Regions from separate parts of the Allobosea sp. GW821-FHT10B12 genome, predicted to be linked through region 1. Evidence: predicted binding sites of a transcription regulator. Region 1 holds the regulator's gene; the other holds the start of a gene.

Region 1 (7,191 bases):
CCGCGGCGACGGCGCCCTATGGCGTCTATCATTTCCAAACCTTCAACCCGTTCGGCCTGCTCGGCAATGCATTGGCGCTGCCCTTCGTTTCGCTGATCGTGATGCCGGCCGCTGTCTTCGGCGTACTCGCCTATCCGTTCGGGCTGGACTGGCCGGCCTGGGCGCTGATGGGCTGGGCCTCCGGCCTCGTGCTCCAGCTTGCCCATTGGGTCGCCGGCATCGAACGCTCGACTGTCGTGCTGCCCGCCTTCGGCCCGCTCGCCCTGATCCTGTTCTCGCTGTCGCTGCTCTGGCTGACCTTGTGGACGACGGCGCTACGTTTCCTCGCTGCGGTGCCTCTGGTCGGCGGGCTGGCGCTGGCCTCGGCTCCGTCGCGACCGGACATCATGATCGAGCGCGACGGCTCGGGCGTATTGGTCCGTGGGCCGGACGGGAAGATGGTACTGGCCGGCAAGCCGAGCCGTTTCGTGCTGACGCAATGGCTCCATGCCGACGGCGATTCGCGCTCGCCCGACGATGCGGCGCTCCGCAACGGCGTCGCCTGCGATGCGCGCGGCTGCGTCATCCGCCTGCCGGATGGCCGCAGCGTCGCCTATACCCGCGACCGCATCGCTTTGGTCGAAGACTGCCTGCGCGCCGATCTGGTGGTGACATCGCTTTATTGGAGCGCGCCCTGCGCGGCGCGATTGATCGACCGCAGCGCACTGATCCGCGACGGTGCGACCGCCTATCATGCTGCCCGCGGCGGCTGGCGTGCGCTAACGGCCGACGAGGCGACCCGCCTGCGTCCCTGGACCCGTGCACGGCCAGAGACAAGGCCAGTGCCCGAACCTGCCCCTGCGCCGACCTCCGCGGCAGCGGAGCCGGCGCAGGATCCGGACGTGCTTCAGTAGCGCCGCATCAGATTGACGAGACGGCCCTGGATCTTGACCCGGTCTGGGCCGAGCACGCGCGTCTCATAGGCCGGGTTGGCGGCTTCGAGCGCGATCGAGGAGCCGCGCTTGCGCAGGCGCTTCAGCGTCGCCTCCTCGTCGTCGATCAGGGCGACGATGATGTCACCGGTATTGGCGGTGTCCTGCTTGCGGATCACGACGGTGTCGCCGTCGAGGATGCCGGCCTCGATCATCGAATCGCCGCGGACTTCGAGGGCGTAATGCTCGCCGCCGCCGAGCATGTCGGCTGGCATCGAGACGCTATGACTGCGATCCTGGATCGCCGAGATCGGCGTACCGGCGGCGATGCGGCCCATGACCGGGATCGAGACGGTCGAACGCCCGCTCTCCTCGGCGGCCGGCGGACGCGGCTTCGTCAGATTGACTGCCGGCGCCTGAGCAGGTGGCGTCTGGCCGAGCCCGCCCTGGACGACCGAAGGGCTGAAGCGGCCGCGTTGCGCCTGCGGCCCGCCGATCCCGTCAGGCATCTTGATGACTTCGAGGGCGCGCGCCCGGTTCGGAAGCCGGCGAATGAAGCCGCGCTCCTCCAGCGCCATGATCAACCGGTGGATGCCGGATTTGGAGCGCAGGTCGAGCGCATCCTTCATCTCGTCGAAGGATGGCGGCACGCCGGATTCGCGCAGGCGTTCATGGATGAAGCGAAGCAGTTCGAACTGTTTGCGTGTCAGCATGATCGCGCCGTCCGCCTCTCGGGCTAGAATCGAAACAAAGCACGAACACCATACTCGTTCGCCTTGTGTTCCGCAAGGCGCATCCTGCCGCAAGGTGAACAGATCAGCGCAGCCGGATGATGCGGCAGAGCTCGCCGGCCTTGGCCGGCTCGGCGAAGGCGGGGCGGATCACCAGCGCCTCGGCTCGCGACAGGTTCGCCAGCATCGAGGAATCCTGCTTGGCGAAGGGCCTGACGCGCCGCTCGCCGTCGGTGGTCTCGACGGTGGCGCGCAGATAATCCTGGCGCTCGTCATTGGCCGGCAAATCCACAGAGAGGATAGCAGGCTCGCTGCGGTCGCGCTCGGGATCGTCGATGCCGAGCAGAGCCTCGACCAGCGGCATCGCGAAGAGATGCCCACAGACGATCGAGGAGACCGGGTTACCGGGCAGGCCGAGCGCGACCATTTCGCCCAGCCGGCCCATCATCATCGGCTTGCCGGGGCGCATCGCGATCTTCCAGAAGCCGAGTTCCATGCCTTGCGCCTTCAGCGCGGCCTGGACGAGATCGTGCTCGCCGACCGAGGCGCCGCCGAGGGTGATCAGGACGTCGGCACCGGCTTTGCGCGCCGCTTCGATCTTGGCGGCGAGATCGGGATGATCGTCGCGGGCGATACCAAGGTCGAGCGCCGTGCCGCCGGCCTGCTCGACCAGAGCGGCGAGGGCAAAGCTGTTGGAGGCGACGATCTGGTCGGGGCCGACGGATTCGCCCGGCAGGACGAGCTCGTCGCCAGTAGCGAGGATCGCGACCAGCGGCTTGCGGCGGACCGAAAGTATCGGATGCCCTGCGGCAGCGGCGAGACCAAGCGCAGCGCTGTCGAGCCGGCGGCCGGCCTTCAGTAAGATCTCGCCGGTTCTGAAGTCGAGTCCCGCGAGGCGGACGAAATGGCCCTGATCGGCGGGTTTGGTGACGCGGATCACCAGGCTGCCGACGCCTTCGGCATGCTCCTGGATCAGAATTGTATCCGCGCCTTCAGGCAATGGCGCTCCGGTAAAAATCCGCACTGCCTCGCCAAGTGAAACCTTGCCGGAAAAGCGGCGACCGGCGGCGGACTCGCCGACAACGCGGAGTTGGGCGCCGCGCGCCAAATCCTCGGCGCGCACGGCATAACCGTCCATGGCCGAATTGGCGAAGGGCGGCTGGGTCCGGAGCGCTGCTACGTCTTCAGCCAGCACGCGGCCGGCGCACTTTGCCAGCGGCAGTGTCTCGGCCGGCGTCGGGCCGGGCACGCTGTCGAGCAGCGCTCCAAGCGCGACGGAAACGGGGGTGAGGCTCATGCCGATGGCCCTGCGAGCTCATAGGTTCCGGACTTGCCGCCGGATTTATGCACGAGACGGATGCCTTCGATATGCATGGCGCGATCGACCGCCTTCACCATGTCGTAGACGGTGAGGCAGGCGACACTGACGGCGGTCAGCGCCTCCATCTCGACGCCGGTCTTGCCGGTGAGCTTGACCTCGGCGCGGACGCGCACGCCGGGAAGCGCCTCGTCGATCGAAAGGTCGACCGCGATCTTCGAGAGCAGCAGCGGGTGGCAGAGCGGGATCAGTTCATGGGCGCGCTTGGCCGCCATGATGCCGGCGAGACGGGCGGTGCCGAGCACGTCGCCCTTCTTGGCCTCGCCGTCGCGGACGATGGCGAGCGTCTCGGCCTGCATCACCACATGGCCCTCGGCGACGGCGACCCTGACGGTCTCGGCCTTGTCGCCGACATCGACCATATGGGCTTCGCCCTTCTGGTCGAGATGGGTGAGGCGGCTCACGCCGCGGCCTCGGTCGCGTTGCCCGTCAGAAGCTGGCGAGTCGCGGCCGTTACGTCCGGTTGCCGCATCAGGCTCTCGCCGACCAGGAAGGTGTTGACGCCGCAGGCCTGCAGGCGGGCGATGTCGGCATGGCTGAAGATGCCACTCTCGCCGACGAGCAGGCGATCCTTCGGCACGCGCGGCGCCAAACGCTCAGTGACGGCGAGGTTGAGCTCGAAAGAGCGCAGGTCGCGGTTGTTGATGCCGACGAGCCTGGTGTCGAGCGCCAACGCCCGTTCCAGCTCGGCTTCGTCATGGACCTCGGCAAGCGCAGCCATGCCGAGCGCCTTGGCGGTAGCGATGAGCTCGCGCGCCGCGCCGTCGTCAAGCGAGGCCATGATGATCAGGATACAGTCGGCGCCCCAGCTTCGCGCTTCGAAGACCTGATACGGCTCGAACATGAAGTCCTTGCGCAGGCCGGGCAGGCCGGAGGCGGCGCGCGCCTGCGCAAGATATTCCGGTCGGCCCTGGAAGGAGGGCGTGTCGGTTAGCACCGAGAGGCAGGCGGCGCCGCCTTCGGCATAGGCCTTGGCCAGCGCCGGGGGGTCGAAATCGGCACGGATCAGGCCCTTGGAGGGCGAGGCCTTCTTGATCTCGGCAATCAGGGCCGGGCCGCCGGCGCGGTGCTTTTCTTCCAGCGCGCCGATGAAGTCGCGCGGCGCGGGCATTGTCGTGGCGCGCTTCTCGATCTCGGCCTGCGGCACGGCGGCACGGGCCGCCGCGATCTCCTCGCGCTTATAGGCCTCGATCCGCCTGAGGATATCGGACATGGGCAGCCTCACGCATTGGAGCTGGCGACGAGGGTCGCGAGCGCCGCCTTGGCCTTGCCATTGTCCAGCACCGCATAGGCTTGCGCCAGCCCCTCGCCGAGCGCTGCCGCCTTGCCGGCAACGACGAGCGCGGCTGCGGCGTTGAAGGCGGCGATGTCGCGGAAGGCGCTCTTCGCCCCGCCAAGCACCTCCTGCAGTGCCTGCGCGTTCTGTGCCGGCTCGCCGCCGCGCAGATCCTCAGGCTTGGCGCGGGCGATGCCGACGTCTTCCGGGGCGATCGAGAAGCTCTCGATCTTGCCGTCCTTCAGCGCGACGACGCGGGTCGGGCCGGTCGTGGTGATCTCGTCGAGCCCGTCGGAGCCGTGCACGGCCCAGACCCTCTTCGAGCCGAGCGATTGCAGCACCTTGACCATCGGCTCCAGCCAGGTCTCGGAGAAGGCGCCGATCAATTGCTGCTTGACGCCGGCTGGGTTCGAGAGCGGGCCGACCAGGTTGAAGATGGTGCGGGTGCCGAGCTCGGTGCGCACCGGTCCGACATGGCGCATCGAGGCATGATGGGTCGGCGCGAACATGAAGCCGACGCCAGCCTGCGCGATGCAGCGTTCGGTGGCGGCCGGCTCCAACCCGACCTTGACGCCGAGCGCAGTCAGCACGTCGGCGGCGCCGGAGCGCGAGGACGCGGCGCGGTTGCCGTGCTTGGCGACCGGGACGCCGCAGGCCGCGACGATGATCGAGGCGAGGGTCGAGACATTGTAGGAGCCCGAGGCATCGCCACCGGTGCCGACGATGTCGATGGCATCAGCCGGCGCTTCCACGGTGAGCATGCGCGCGCGCATGGCGGTGACCGCGCCGGCGATCTCTTCGGTGGTCTCGCCGCGCACGCGCAGCGCCATCAGGAAGGCGGCGGCCTGCGCATTGGTGACCTCGCCGGAGAGCATGGCCTCGAAGGCGTCGCGAGCTTCCTCGCGCGACAGCGAGGCGCCGGTCGCGACCTTGGCGATGAAGGGTTTGAAGTCGTCCATGGGAACTCGATCGATCAGGCTGTCGCGGAAAGGGCGGCGAAGATCACGATGATTTTGGATCGAACCGATCCAAAATCATAAACGTGATCGATTCTAGGGGTTCAGAGCGGGATCGACGCGAAAAACCGGTTCCCACTTTTTCGCATCCCGCTCTGGGGCGTTCTGGCGCGACCATCGCTCGGCGAGATCGAGGAAATTGCGTAGGATCGTCGCCCCATGCTCCGAGGCGATGCTCTCGGGGTGGAACTGCACGCCATGCACCGGCAGATCGCGATGCGACAGCGCCATGATCATCTCGTCGCCGGCTTCGGCCTCGATCGAGAGCTCTGCCGGGCAGCTTTCCCTGCGGATGACGAGCGAGTGATAGCGCGTCGCCTCGAGCGGACCGTTGATGCCGTGGAACAGGCCACGGGCGCGATGGGTGATGGTCGAGACCTTGCCGTGCATCGGCAGGGGCGCGCGCACGACTTCGCCGCCGAAGACCTGGCCGATCGCTTGCAGGCCGAGGCAGACGCCGAAGATCGGTTTCCTGTTTGCGCCCTCGCGCACGAGATCGAGGCAGATGCCGGCCTCGTTCGGCGTGCAGGGGCCGGGCGAGAGCACGACCGCGTCGTGGTCGCCGGCGAGGGCCTCGCTGACCGACAGCGTATCGTTGCGGCGCACGTCGACCTTGGCCCCGAGCCCGCCGATCAGGTGGACCAGGTTCCAGGTGAAGCTGTCGTAATTGTCGATCAGCAGGATGCGCATCGCGTCTAGGCCGTTCCCACCCAGTTTCTCAGGGCTGCACATGCCCCCGAACGCGCGCGCCGGTCAAGCGCGAGGGCGCGGAGCTGGTCGCTCCGCGCCCTCGACAGATGGTTCCATATGCCGGCGATAGCGGTCACTTCACCCGGCGATAATGCGCCGTCATGAACTGGACCCACTGGCCATCCTCGCCCTTGCCGCGCGAGGACAGGACGTGGTGGTCCGGGCTCTTGATCTCGACGATGTCCTGATAGGCGGCCGTCTTGCCGGGCTTGGTGAAGTCCGGACCTTCGGTGTCGAGGGTCAGCACGGTGCCATCGGCGCTGCGCGTGCCGGTATAGACCCACTGATTGCCCATCATCGAGCCGATGAAGGAGCCGACATAGCGTTCCTTCAGTGGATCATAGCCGAGCGTGATCCGGGTCGTCGCCGGGCTGCCGTCGGGCATGCAGCCGGTGCCGTCGCCGACGAGCCAGAGCCCGCCGATGGACGAGTAGGACTGCGTGCCTGAAGACTTCATCGGCGGCTGGTCCGGACCCATCATGCATTCGGTCTCATAGGTCCATTCGCCGACGAGCTGGAGGAGCCAGTCGTGCTCCGCCTGGGGCTTGGTCATGCAGGCGCTCATGTCGTGAGCCTGGTCCTGCGGCTTGTCGAGTTCTGCTGTGTTGGTCATGGCTCTTCCTCCTTTGCTTTGCTTCTCTGGGGTGAACAGTCGAATGCGCCGTGGTCAGGCGGCGGCAGCAACCAGTTGCGGCCGCTCTGTCGCCTGCTTGAGGGCGGCGAGGCCCTTCTCGAAATCGTCGCCGACCATGCGGTCCATGTTGAAGATCGTGCCCATGACCTTGCCGAGGAACGGGCAGGCGCCTTCCATCCGCCAGGTCACCAGCGTGCCGGCTTCAGCCGGGGCGAGCGTGAAGGTGATCAGGTTGTGGCAGGCCATCGGCTTGGTCATGTCGAGGGTGACGGCGAGCTTCACCGGTGCCTGGACCTCGACGATGGCGAGCTCGCCGGTGCCGGCCTGCTTGTTGCCGTCGAAGACATAGACGGCACCGACGCCGGAAGTCGCGCCCTTGAAGCTGCGCTTCATCGCCGGATCCTTCTTCTCATAGGGCGATCAGGCGCCCCATTCCTGGAAGTCCGCGAGCAAGGCGAAGATGCGCTCGGGCGTCGCCCGGATCGTCGCGGAACG
Region 2 (7,191 bases), on a different contig from region 1:
CGCTTGTTCACCGATCTCGACGGCCGAATCGGGCTGCGCCAGCTCTGGCTCGGCAGCATCGCGCTCGCATTCTGCCTGCTGGCGATCCAATGGGGCGCCCCGCGCCTGGTGGACCGACAATCAGCGGCGATGGCCGTTGCTTTCGCCAACGCCTTCGCCCTGTTCCCCTGGGCTGCGCTAGCCGCCAAGCGCGCGACCGACCGGGGCGGCTCGTCGCTTTTCGGCATCATGCTGGTCTGTGCGATCGTGCTGCCGCGAGAAGTGCAGCCATTGCTCGGCTATGCCTGGGCCCCGTCGCTAATCGCGATCTCGACGATGGCCTGGCTGGTCGCGCTAGTCGATCTCGGGCTGATGCCGGGCGTCGACCGCGATGCGCCGCTTGCAGAGCACCTAGGGACTGCTAAACGGGCTCGATGAGCCCCAACACACCCGCCCCCTTCGACTTCGACCCCACCGATCCGATCGCCCTCACCCAAGCCTTGGTGCGCTGTCCTTCAGTGACGCCCGCCGAAGGCGGCGCGCTCTCGCTGCTCAGCGCCGTGCTGAGCGCCGAGGGCTTCAGCGTCGAGCGGCCGGTGTTCTCCGAGCCGGGCATGCCGGATATCGAGAACCTCTATGCCCGCATCGGCAGCGAGGGGCCGGTCCTCGTCATCGCCGGCCATACCGACGTCGTCCCGCCCGGCGACCTCGCTGCCTGGACGCATGATCCGTTCGCGGCGGACATCGTCGACGGCGCGCTCTATGGCCGCGGCGCCTGCGACATGAAGGGCGGGCTCGCTGCCATGGCGTCAGCAGCGATCCGTTATCGCCGCGAGAATCCGGATGCACCGGGCTCGATCGCCTTCCTGGTCACCGGGGACGAGGAAGGCCCGGCGGTCAACGGCACCGTCAAGCTCCTCGCCTGGGCCGACCAGCGCGGCGAACGCTTCGACCATTGCCTGCTCGGCGAGCCGACCAACCCGGCTGCGATGAGCGACATGATCAAGATTGGCCGGCGCGGCTCGCTGACCGGCAAGCTCACAGTCCAGGGCGTGCAGGGCCATGTCGGCTATCCGCATCTGGCCCAGAATCCGATCCGCGGCATGGTGCGGTTGCTCGCCGGGCTCGAGGCGACACCGCTCGACGCCGGCACCGAGCATTTCGGCCCGAGCAATCTCGAGCTGACGACGCTCGATGTCGGCAACCCCGCGACCAACGTGATTCCGGCGCAGGCCAGGGCCGTGTTCAACATCCGCTTCAACGATCTCTGGGCGCCGGAGACGCTCGCCGCCGAGATCGAGCGCCGCCTGCGCGAGGCGGCCGGCAATGCCGTGCGCTACGAGACCAGCTTCGAGCCGACCAATGCAGTCGCCTTCCTGACCCAGCCCGGACCGTTCGTCGCGATGGTCGCGGACGCCGTCGAAGCCGAGACCGGCAAGCGCCCGGCGCTGTCGACGACCGGGGGCACCTCCGACGCCCGCTTCATCAAGAACTACTGCCCTGTCGTCGAATACGGCGTCGTCGGCCAGACCATGCACCAGATCGACGAGCGCGTCGCCACGGCCGACTTGATAACGTTGGAGCGGATCACGCATCGTTTACTAACGGATTATTTTGCCGCGGCGCAGCGCGCTTGACGGAATCGACCCTGACGCTCACATTAGACAAAAGTCTAATGCCGTGACGTCCGGAGGGTTGGGCCATGAGGCTTGCTGCCGACGATGTGACGCGATCGCTCGCCGCTTCCTGGCGCCTGCTATGGGCCGACGCGAAGGCCCTGCCTGATCTCGATCTCAGCCGCGACGGCTTCTGGCGCTCCTATCTCGCGCTCATCCTCACCATTCCATCGATGATCCCGGTGCTGGCGGCCGAACGGACGCTCGCGGGCCTCTCGAACAGCGGCGGCCTCTTCGATGCCCCCGGGCTGCTCGCGGCGGTCGTCACCGCCGAGATGCTGGCGGTGCTAGCCGTGCCGGCGCTGCTGATCGGGATCGCCCCGAACCTCGCCCACAATCCGCGCTTCACCGGCTTCATCATCGCCTGGAACTGGGCCGGCATCGTTTCGGCGGCGCTGATGGCGGTGCCGGCGACGGTCTTCGCGCTGGGCTGGTCGAACCCGGGCATCGCGACCTTTCAAACCCTCGCCTTCGCGACGATCGTGCTGAGGCTGCGCTATTGCGTGGCGCGCGCCGCCTTCGGCGCCGACGCCGGGATCGCCGGCGCGATCACTTGCGCCAGCCTGCTGGCGGATTACTCCGTCATCCAGGCCTTTGGGCTGGCCGGGTTCTGACTTCAACTCAGCAATCTGGCCTCAATAATCCACGCCGGCGAGATAGAGCCCGCAGGGCGGCGCCAGCGCTGCGCATTGCGAGCGGTCACGCGCCGCCAGCACCTTGCCGACCTTGTTCTCCGGCCAGCGCCCCATCCCGACCATCTTCAGGCAGCCGACCATGGAGCGGACCTGATGGTGGAGGAAGGAGCGGGCATGGACATAGGCGACGATCTCGGCCCCCTCGCGCCGGCAGTCGAAGCGGTCGAGCGTGCGCAACGGGCTGTTGGCCTGGCATTCGGCGGCACGGAAGGTGGTGAAGTCGTGATGGCCGATGAGCGCCTTGGCGGCGCGGTCCATCGCCTCGTGGTCGAGCTTGACCGGGACATGCCAGACCCGGTTCTTGTCGAGCGCAGGCTGAGCCCGACGGTCGAGGATGCGATAGATGTAATAGCGGCGCGTCGCCGAGATGCGAGCGTCGAAGCTATCCGGCACCGCCTCGGCGCTCAGCACCGCCACCGGCAGGCGTTTCAGCCGGGCATTGCTGGCGTCGCGCACGACATCGGCGCGCCAGCCCTTGTCGAGATCGACATGGACAACCTGATGGGTGGCATGAACGCCGGCATCGGTCCGCCCGGCGCAATGCAGGCGCACGGCATGGCCGCAGAAGGCCTCGATCGCCTCCTCGACGCTCTGCTGTACCGACGGCCCGTTGAGCTGGCGCTGCCAGCCCGAGAAGGGCGTGCCGTCATATTCGATGACGAGCTTGTACCGAGGCATCGCTACAGTTTCGCGCCGGCAGACAGCCTCGCGCCGCGCAGGAATTCCTGGGCGCTCATCGGCCCCTTGCCGGCGCGCTGGACCTGGAGCAGCTTCACCGCCCCGACCGCGCAGGCGACCGTGCCCTCGTCGTCGAGCAGCGTGCCCGGCTCGGCCGCACCGCCGGCGCGAGCGGTACGCAGGAGCTTCAGCCGCTCAGGACCCTTGCCGAGGTCGACCTCGATGAAGGCGCCCGGGAAGGGCGAGAGGCCGCGTACGACATCATGAACCTGCTGTGCCGGCCGATTCCAGCTCAGCTTGGCCTCGTCATTGCCGATCTTGCTGGCATAGGTGACGCCCTCTTCGGGCTGCGGCGTGAAGCGCAGGCCGCCACGGCTCAGCGCGGCGAGCGCCCGCACCATCAGGTCGGAACCGAGGCTGGCGAGCCGGTCATGCATGTCGCCGGCGGTGGCGTTGCCGTCGATCGCCAGCGTCTCGACCATGGCGACCGGGCCAGTATCGAGCCCCTCCTCCATCTTCATCACGCAGACGCCGGTCTCGGCATCGCCGGCCATGATGGCGCGCTGGATCGGCGCGGCGCCGCGCCAGCGCGGCAGCAGCGAGGCATGCAGATTGAGGCAGCCGAGCTCCGGTACCTCCAGGATCGCCTTGGGCAGGATCAGGCCATAGGCGACGACGACGGCGACATCGGCCTGATGCGAGGCCATGATCTCGGCCGCCTCGGCGTTCTTCAGCGTCTTCGGCGAGAACACCGGGATGCCGAAGCGCTCGGCCGTCACCTGGACCGGCGAGGGCCGCAGCTCCATGCCGCGCCCGGCCGGCGCCGGGGCGCGGGTGTAGACCGAGACGACCTCGTGGCCCTGACCGATGATCTCGGTCAGGGTGGGCACGGCGAAATCCGGCGTGCCCATGAAGATGACGCGCAAGCTCATGCTCTGACGCTCCAGCCGCTCAGGCCGCGCTATCCCGTTTCGCCGCCTTGGCGAAGCGCTTGTTCACCCGGTCGCGCTTCAGCCGCGACAGGTAATCGATGAAGAGCACGCCGTTGAGATGGTCGATCTCGTGCTGCAGGCAGGTGGCGAGCAGGCCGTCCGCCTCGATCTCATGCGCATTGCCGTCGAGATCGCGATAGGCGACCTTGACCCGCGCCGGCCGCTCGACCTCCTCGTAATATTCGGGGATCGAGAGACAGCCCTCCTCATAGGAGCTGAGCTCCTCCGAGCGCCAGGTCACTTCCGGGTTGATGAAGACCCTCGGCTCGCGCTTCTGCTCCTCGCCTTCCGCCGCCTGCTTCGAGACGTCGAGCGTGATGAGGCGGACCGGCTCGCCGATCTGGATCGCGGCGAGGCCGATTCCCGGCGCGTCGTACATCGTCTCCAGCATGTCATCGGCAAGCTTGCGGATCTCCGGCGTGATGTCGCCGATCGGCGCGGAAACCTTGCGCAGCATCGAATCGGGCAGGATGACGAGGGGGCGGATAGCCATAGGGCGCTCTGAAACGATTGTCGGAAGTTGCGGCGACATAAGCTCTTGTGGGGAAGCGGTCAAACTGTTCCGCTTTCGTTCTAGAATTGCCACCCGAATCGTGTAGGCTCCCAGGATGAACCAGATCGCCTTCGTCCTGCTGGAACGCCCCGTGAGCTGGGCCGAGGCCGCCTTCGGCTTCGCCGGATTGACGCTCATCCTGCTGGTGCTGGCATTGCTCTCGTCCTGGCGCGGCTCGCGCCGGCGCGAGCTGGAAGCGGCGATGGCGGCCGAGCGCGCCCGCGAGATGGACGACAAGGTCGCCGAGATGAACCGGCTGCAGGCCGAGCTCACCGGCCGGATGCAGACCATGGCCGAGATCCTCTCGACCCGGCAGGGTGACCTTGCCCGCATCATGGCCGAGCGGATGGACGGCTTGCGCCAGCAGGTCGGCGCCGGGCTGGAGCAGAATGTCCGCCAGACCAATGAGAGCCTCGGCAAGCTGCAGGAGCGGCTTGCCGTCATCGACAACGCGCAGAAGAACCTGACCGAGCTCACCGGCGAGGTGGTGACGCTGAAGGACGTACTCGCCAACAAGCAGGCGCGCGGCGCCTATGGCCAGGGCCGGATGGAAGCGATCATCCGCGATGGGCTTCCGGCGGCGTTCTTCACCTTCCAGCCGACGCTTTCGACCGGCAAGCGGCCGGACTGCCTCGTCACCCTGCCGGGCGACGGGCGCGGCCTCGTCATCGACGCCAAGTTCCCGCTGGAGAGCTTCACCCTGCTGCGCGAGGCGCGCGGCGACGACGCCAAGAAGCAGGCCTCGGCCAGGGTGCGCGCCGATGTCGGCCAGCACGTCAAGGATATCGCCGAGCGCTATTTCCTGCCGGGCGAGACGCAGGACATGGCGCTGCTCTTCGTGCCGTCGGAAGCGATCTATGCCGACCTGCATGAGCATTTTGACGACGTCATCCAGAAGGCGCACCGGGCGCGGGTGATGATCGTCTCGCCCTCGCTGCTGGCGCTGGCGATCCAGCTGATGCAGTCGCTGGTGCGCGATGCCCGCATGCGCGAGGAGGCGCAGGTCATCCAGTCGGAGGTCGGCAAATTGCTCGACGACGTCCGCCGGCTCGGCGATCGCGTCGACAAGCTCGACAACCATTTCCGCCAGGCCCAGGACGACGTCGCCCAGATCAAGACTTCGGCCGGCAAGGTCACCGGCCGGGCCGAGAAGATCGGCGCGCTCGAATTCGACGATGCCCGCCCGAATGAGCCGGCGCTGCCCTTCGCCAAAGAGGTGAAGCTGAAGGCGGCGGAGTGAACGCTGCGCCTAACCTCAGCGCGGCCGGGGCAATTGCCGCTCGGCCTCGCCGATCAGGCTATCCTGACCATCGGTCGGCCCGCCATGCAGCGCGGCGACCCGGCGCAGCATCCCGAAAAGCTCCTCGAACTCCGCCCGCGTGAGATGCGGTCGCAGCAGGTCGCGCAGATCCATCAGCGCGATCGTCTTCGAAGGCGAGGCCTTGACGGCGTGCTGCGCCAGCACGAGGCGCTCATCGAGATCCGCGCCGTATTCCAGCATGACGCGCATCTCGCTGCGGATCAGGTCGAGCTGCTCGGTCGTCGGCTCACCACGCTCGCGAGCGACGAGGCACATCAGTGCCACGGCGCCGTCGCGGCTTTCCGGCAGCGTCTTCAAGGCCGTGCGGCGCGCTTCGGCTTCCGACTCGGCGCGGCGCCGGCTCAGCAAATCGCGGCGCTTCTGCTCGCTGCCGGCGCTGAGTCGCTGGCTGACATATTCCATGCCGCCGCCCCAGATCATCCAATAGATCACGCCGGTGGTGATGGCGCCGACGATGGCTGCGAGAACCGGCATGCAAATCTCCTGTCGCGGCGCCTGCGATCGGAGCGAGCAATGCAGGACGGCCCGATCTTGGCCCGATCAGGGCATGTATCGCAGTTGCAGAGCCAGTTTTGTGACGAAACCCGCCGCTCTCAGCCTCGTATCACTGCGGGCGCGGCCTATTGTCCAAATCGGGCCCGCCGCCATGGCGAGATCACATTCCGGGGTTGAGTTGCGGGTCTTCCCAGACTGCGCCGGAGGCCGTGAACCTTGCTCGTTCAGATCGGAACGCTCATCGCCGCGACGAGCCTCGTGCAGCTCGCCAACGGCTTCTTCAACACGTTCCTGTCGCTGCGGCTGACGAGCGAGGGTTTCGGGGCGACGCTGACCGGCATCGTGCTGAGTGCCTATTTCGTCGGCTTCACCATCGGCGCCGTCTGGTGCGGGCTGGTGATCCAGCGCATCGGCCATATCCGGGCCTATGCCGCCTTCGCGGGGATGGTCGTGGTCGGGACGGCGGCGATGCCGCTCTTCGTCTCGCCCATGGGCTGGATCGCATGCCGGATGGCGATCGGAATCGGCTGCGTCGGCCTGTTCATCACCACCGAGAGCTGGCTCAACGCCAAGGCTCCGGCGGACCAGCGCGGCCGCATCTTCTCGATCTACATGGTCGGCACCTTCCTGGCCCTCGCCGCCGGCCAATTGCTGATCGGCAAGCTGCCGGTCGAAACCGCCATGCCGTTCAACATCATCGTGGCGCTGTTCGCACTGGCGCTGGTGATGGTCAGCACCACGCGCGCAGAAGCGCCGACGCTCAACCCGGAAGCCTCGCTGCCCTATGGCGAGCTGACGCGGC

The links. Region 1 encodes LexA, which represses DNA repair genes until DNA is damaged. Its sites were predicted from a motif close to TGTTCNNNNTGTGTTCNG; they were not measured.
Region 2: the regulator LexA is predicted to act here: its motif matches at 4,579-4,596, upstream of AC07O0_RS18430 (DNA recombination protein RmuC).

Annotation. Positions count from the first base shown of each region.
Region 1 is NZ_JBWKNL010000002.1:406,068-413,258, forward strand. It holds gene AC07O0_RS07235 (ComEC/Rec2 family competence protein) at 1-893, shown strand, start outside; gene lexA (transcriptional repressor LexA) at 887-1,624, opposite strand; gene AC07O0_RS07245 (molybdopterin molybdotransferase MoeA) at 1,728-2,939, opposite strand; gene moaC (cyclic pyranopterin monophosphate synthase MoaC) at 2,936-3,424, opposite strand; gene trpC (indole-3-glycerol phosphate synthase TrpC) at 3,421-4,233, opposite strand; gene trpD (anthranilate phosphoribosyltransferase) at 4,242-5,255, opposite strand; gene AC07O0_RS07265 (anthranilate synthase component II) at 5,349-6,002, opposite strand; gene AC07O0_RS07270 (DUF1579 domain-containing protein) at 6,136-6,675, opposite strand; gene AC07O0_RS07275 (SRPBCC family protein) at 6,730-7,089, opposite strand; gene AC07O0_RS07280 (hypothetical protein) at 7,117-7,191, opposite strand, start outside.
Region 2 is NZ_JBWKNL010000005.1:157,065-164,255, forward strand. It holds gene AC07O0_RS18400 (hypothetical protein) at 1-417, shown strand, start outside; gene dapE (succinyl-diaminopimelate desuccinylase) at 414-1,616, shown strand; gene AC07O0_RS18410 (hypothetical protein) at 1,682-2,269, shown strand; gene truA (tRNA pseudouridine(38-40) synthase TruA) at 2,291-3,028, opposite strand; gene fmt (methionyl-tRNA formyltransferase) at 3,031-3,960, opposite strand; gene def (peptide deformylase) at 3,980-4,513, opposite strand; gene AC07O0_RS18430 (DNA recombination protein RmuC) at 4,629-5,813, shown strand; gene AC07O0_RS18435 (hypothetical protein) at 5,829-6,368, opposite strand; gene AC07O0_RS18440 (MFS transporter) at 6,606-7,191, shown strand, end outside.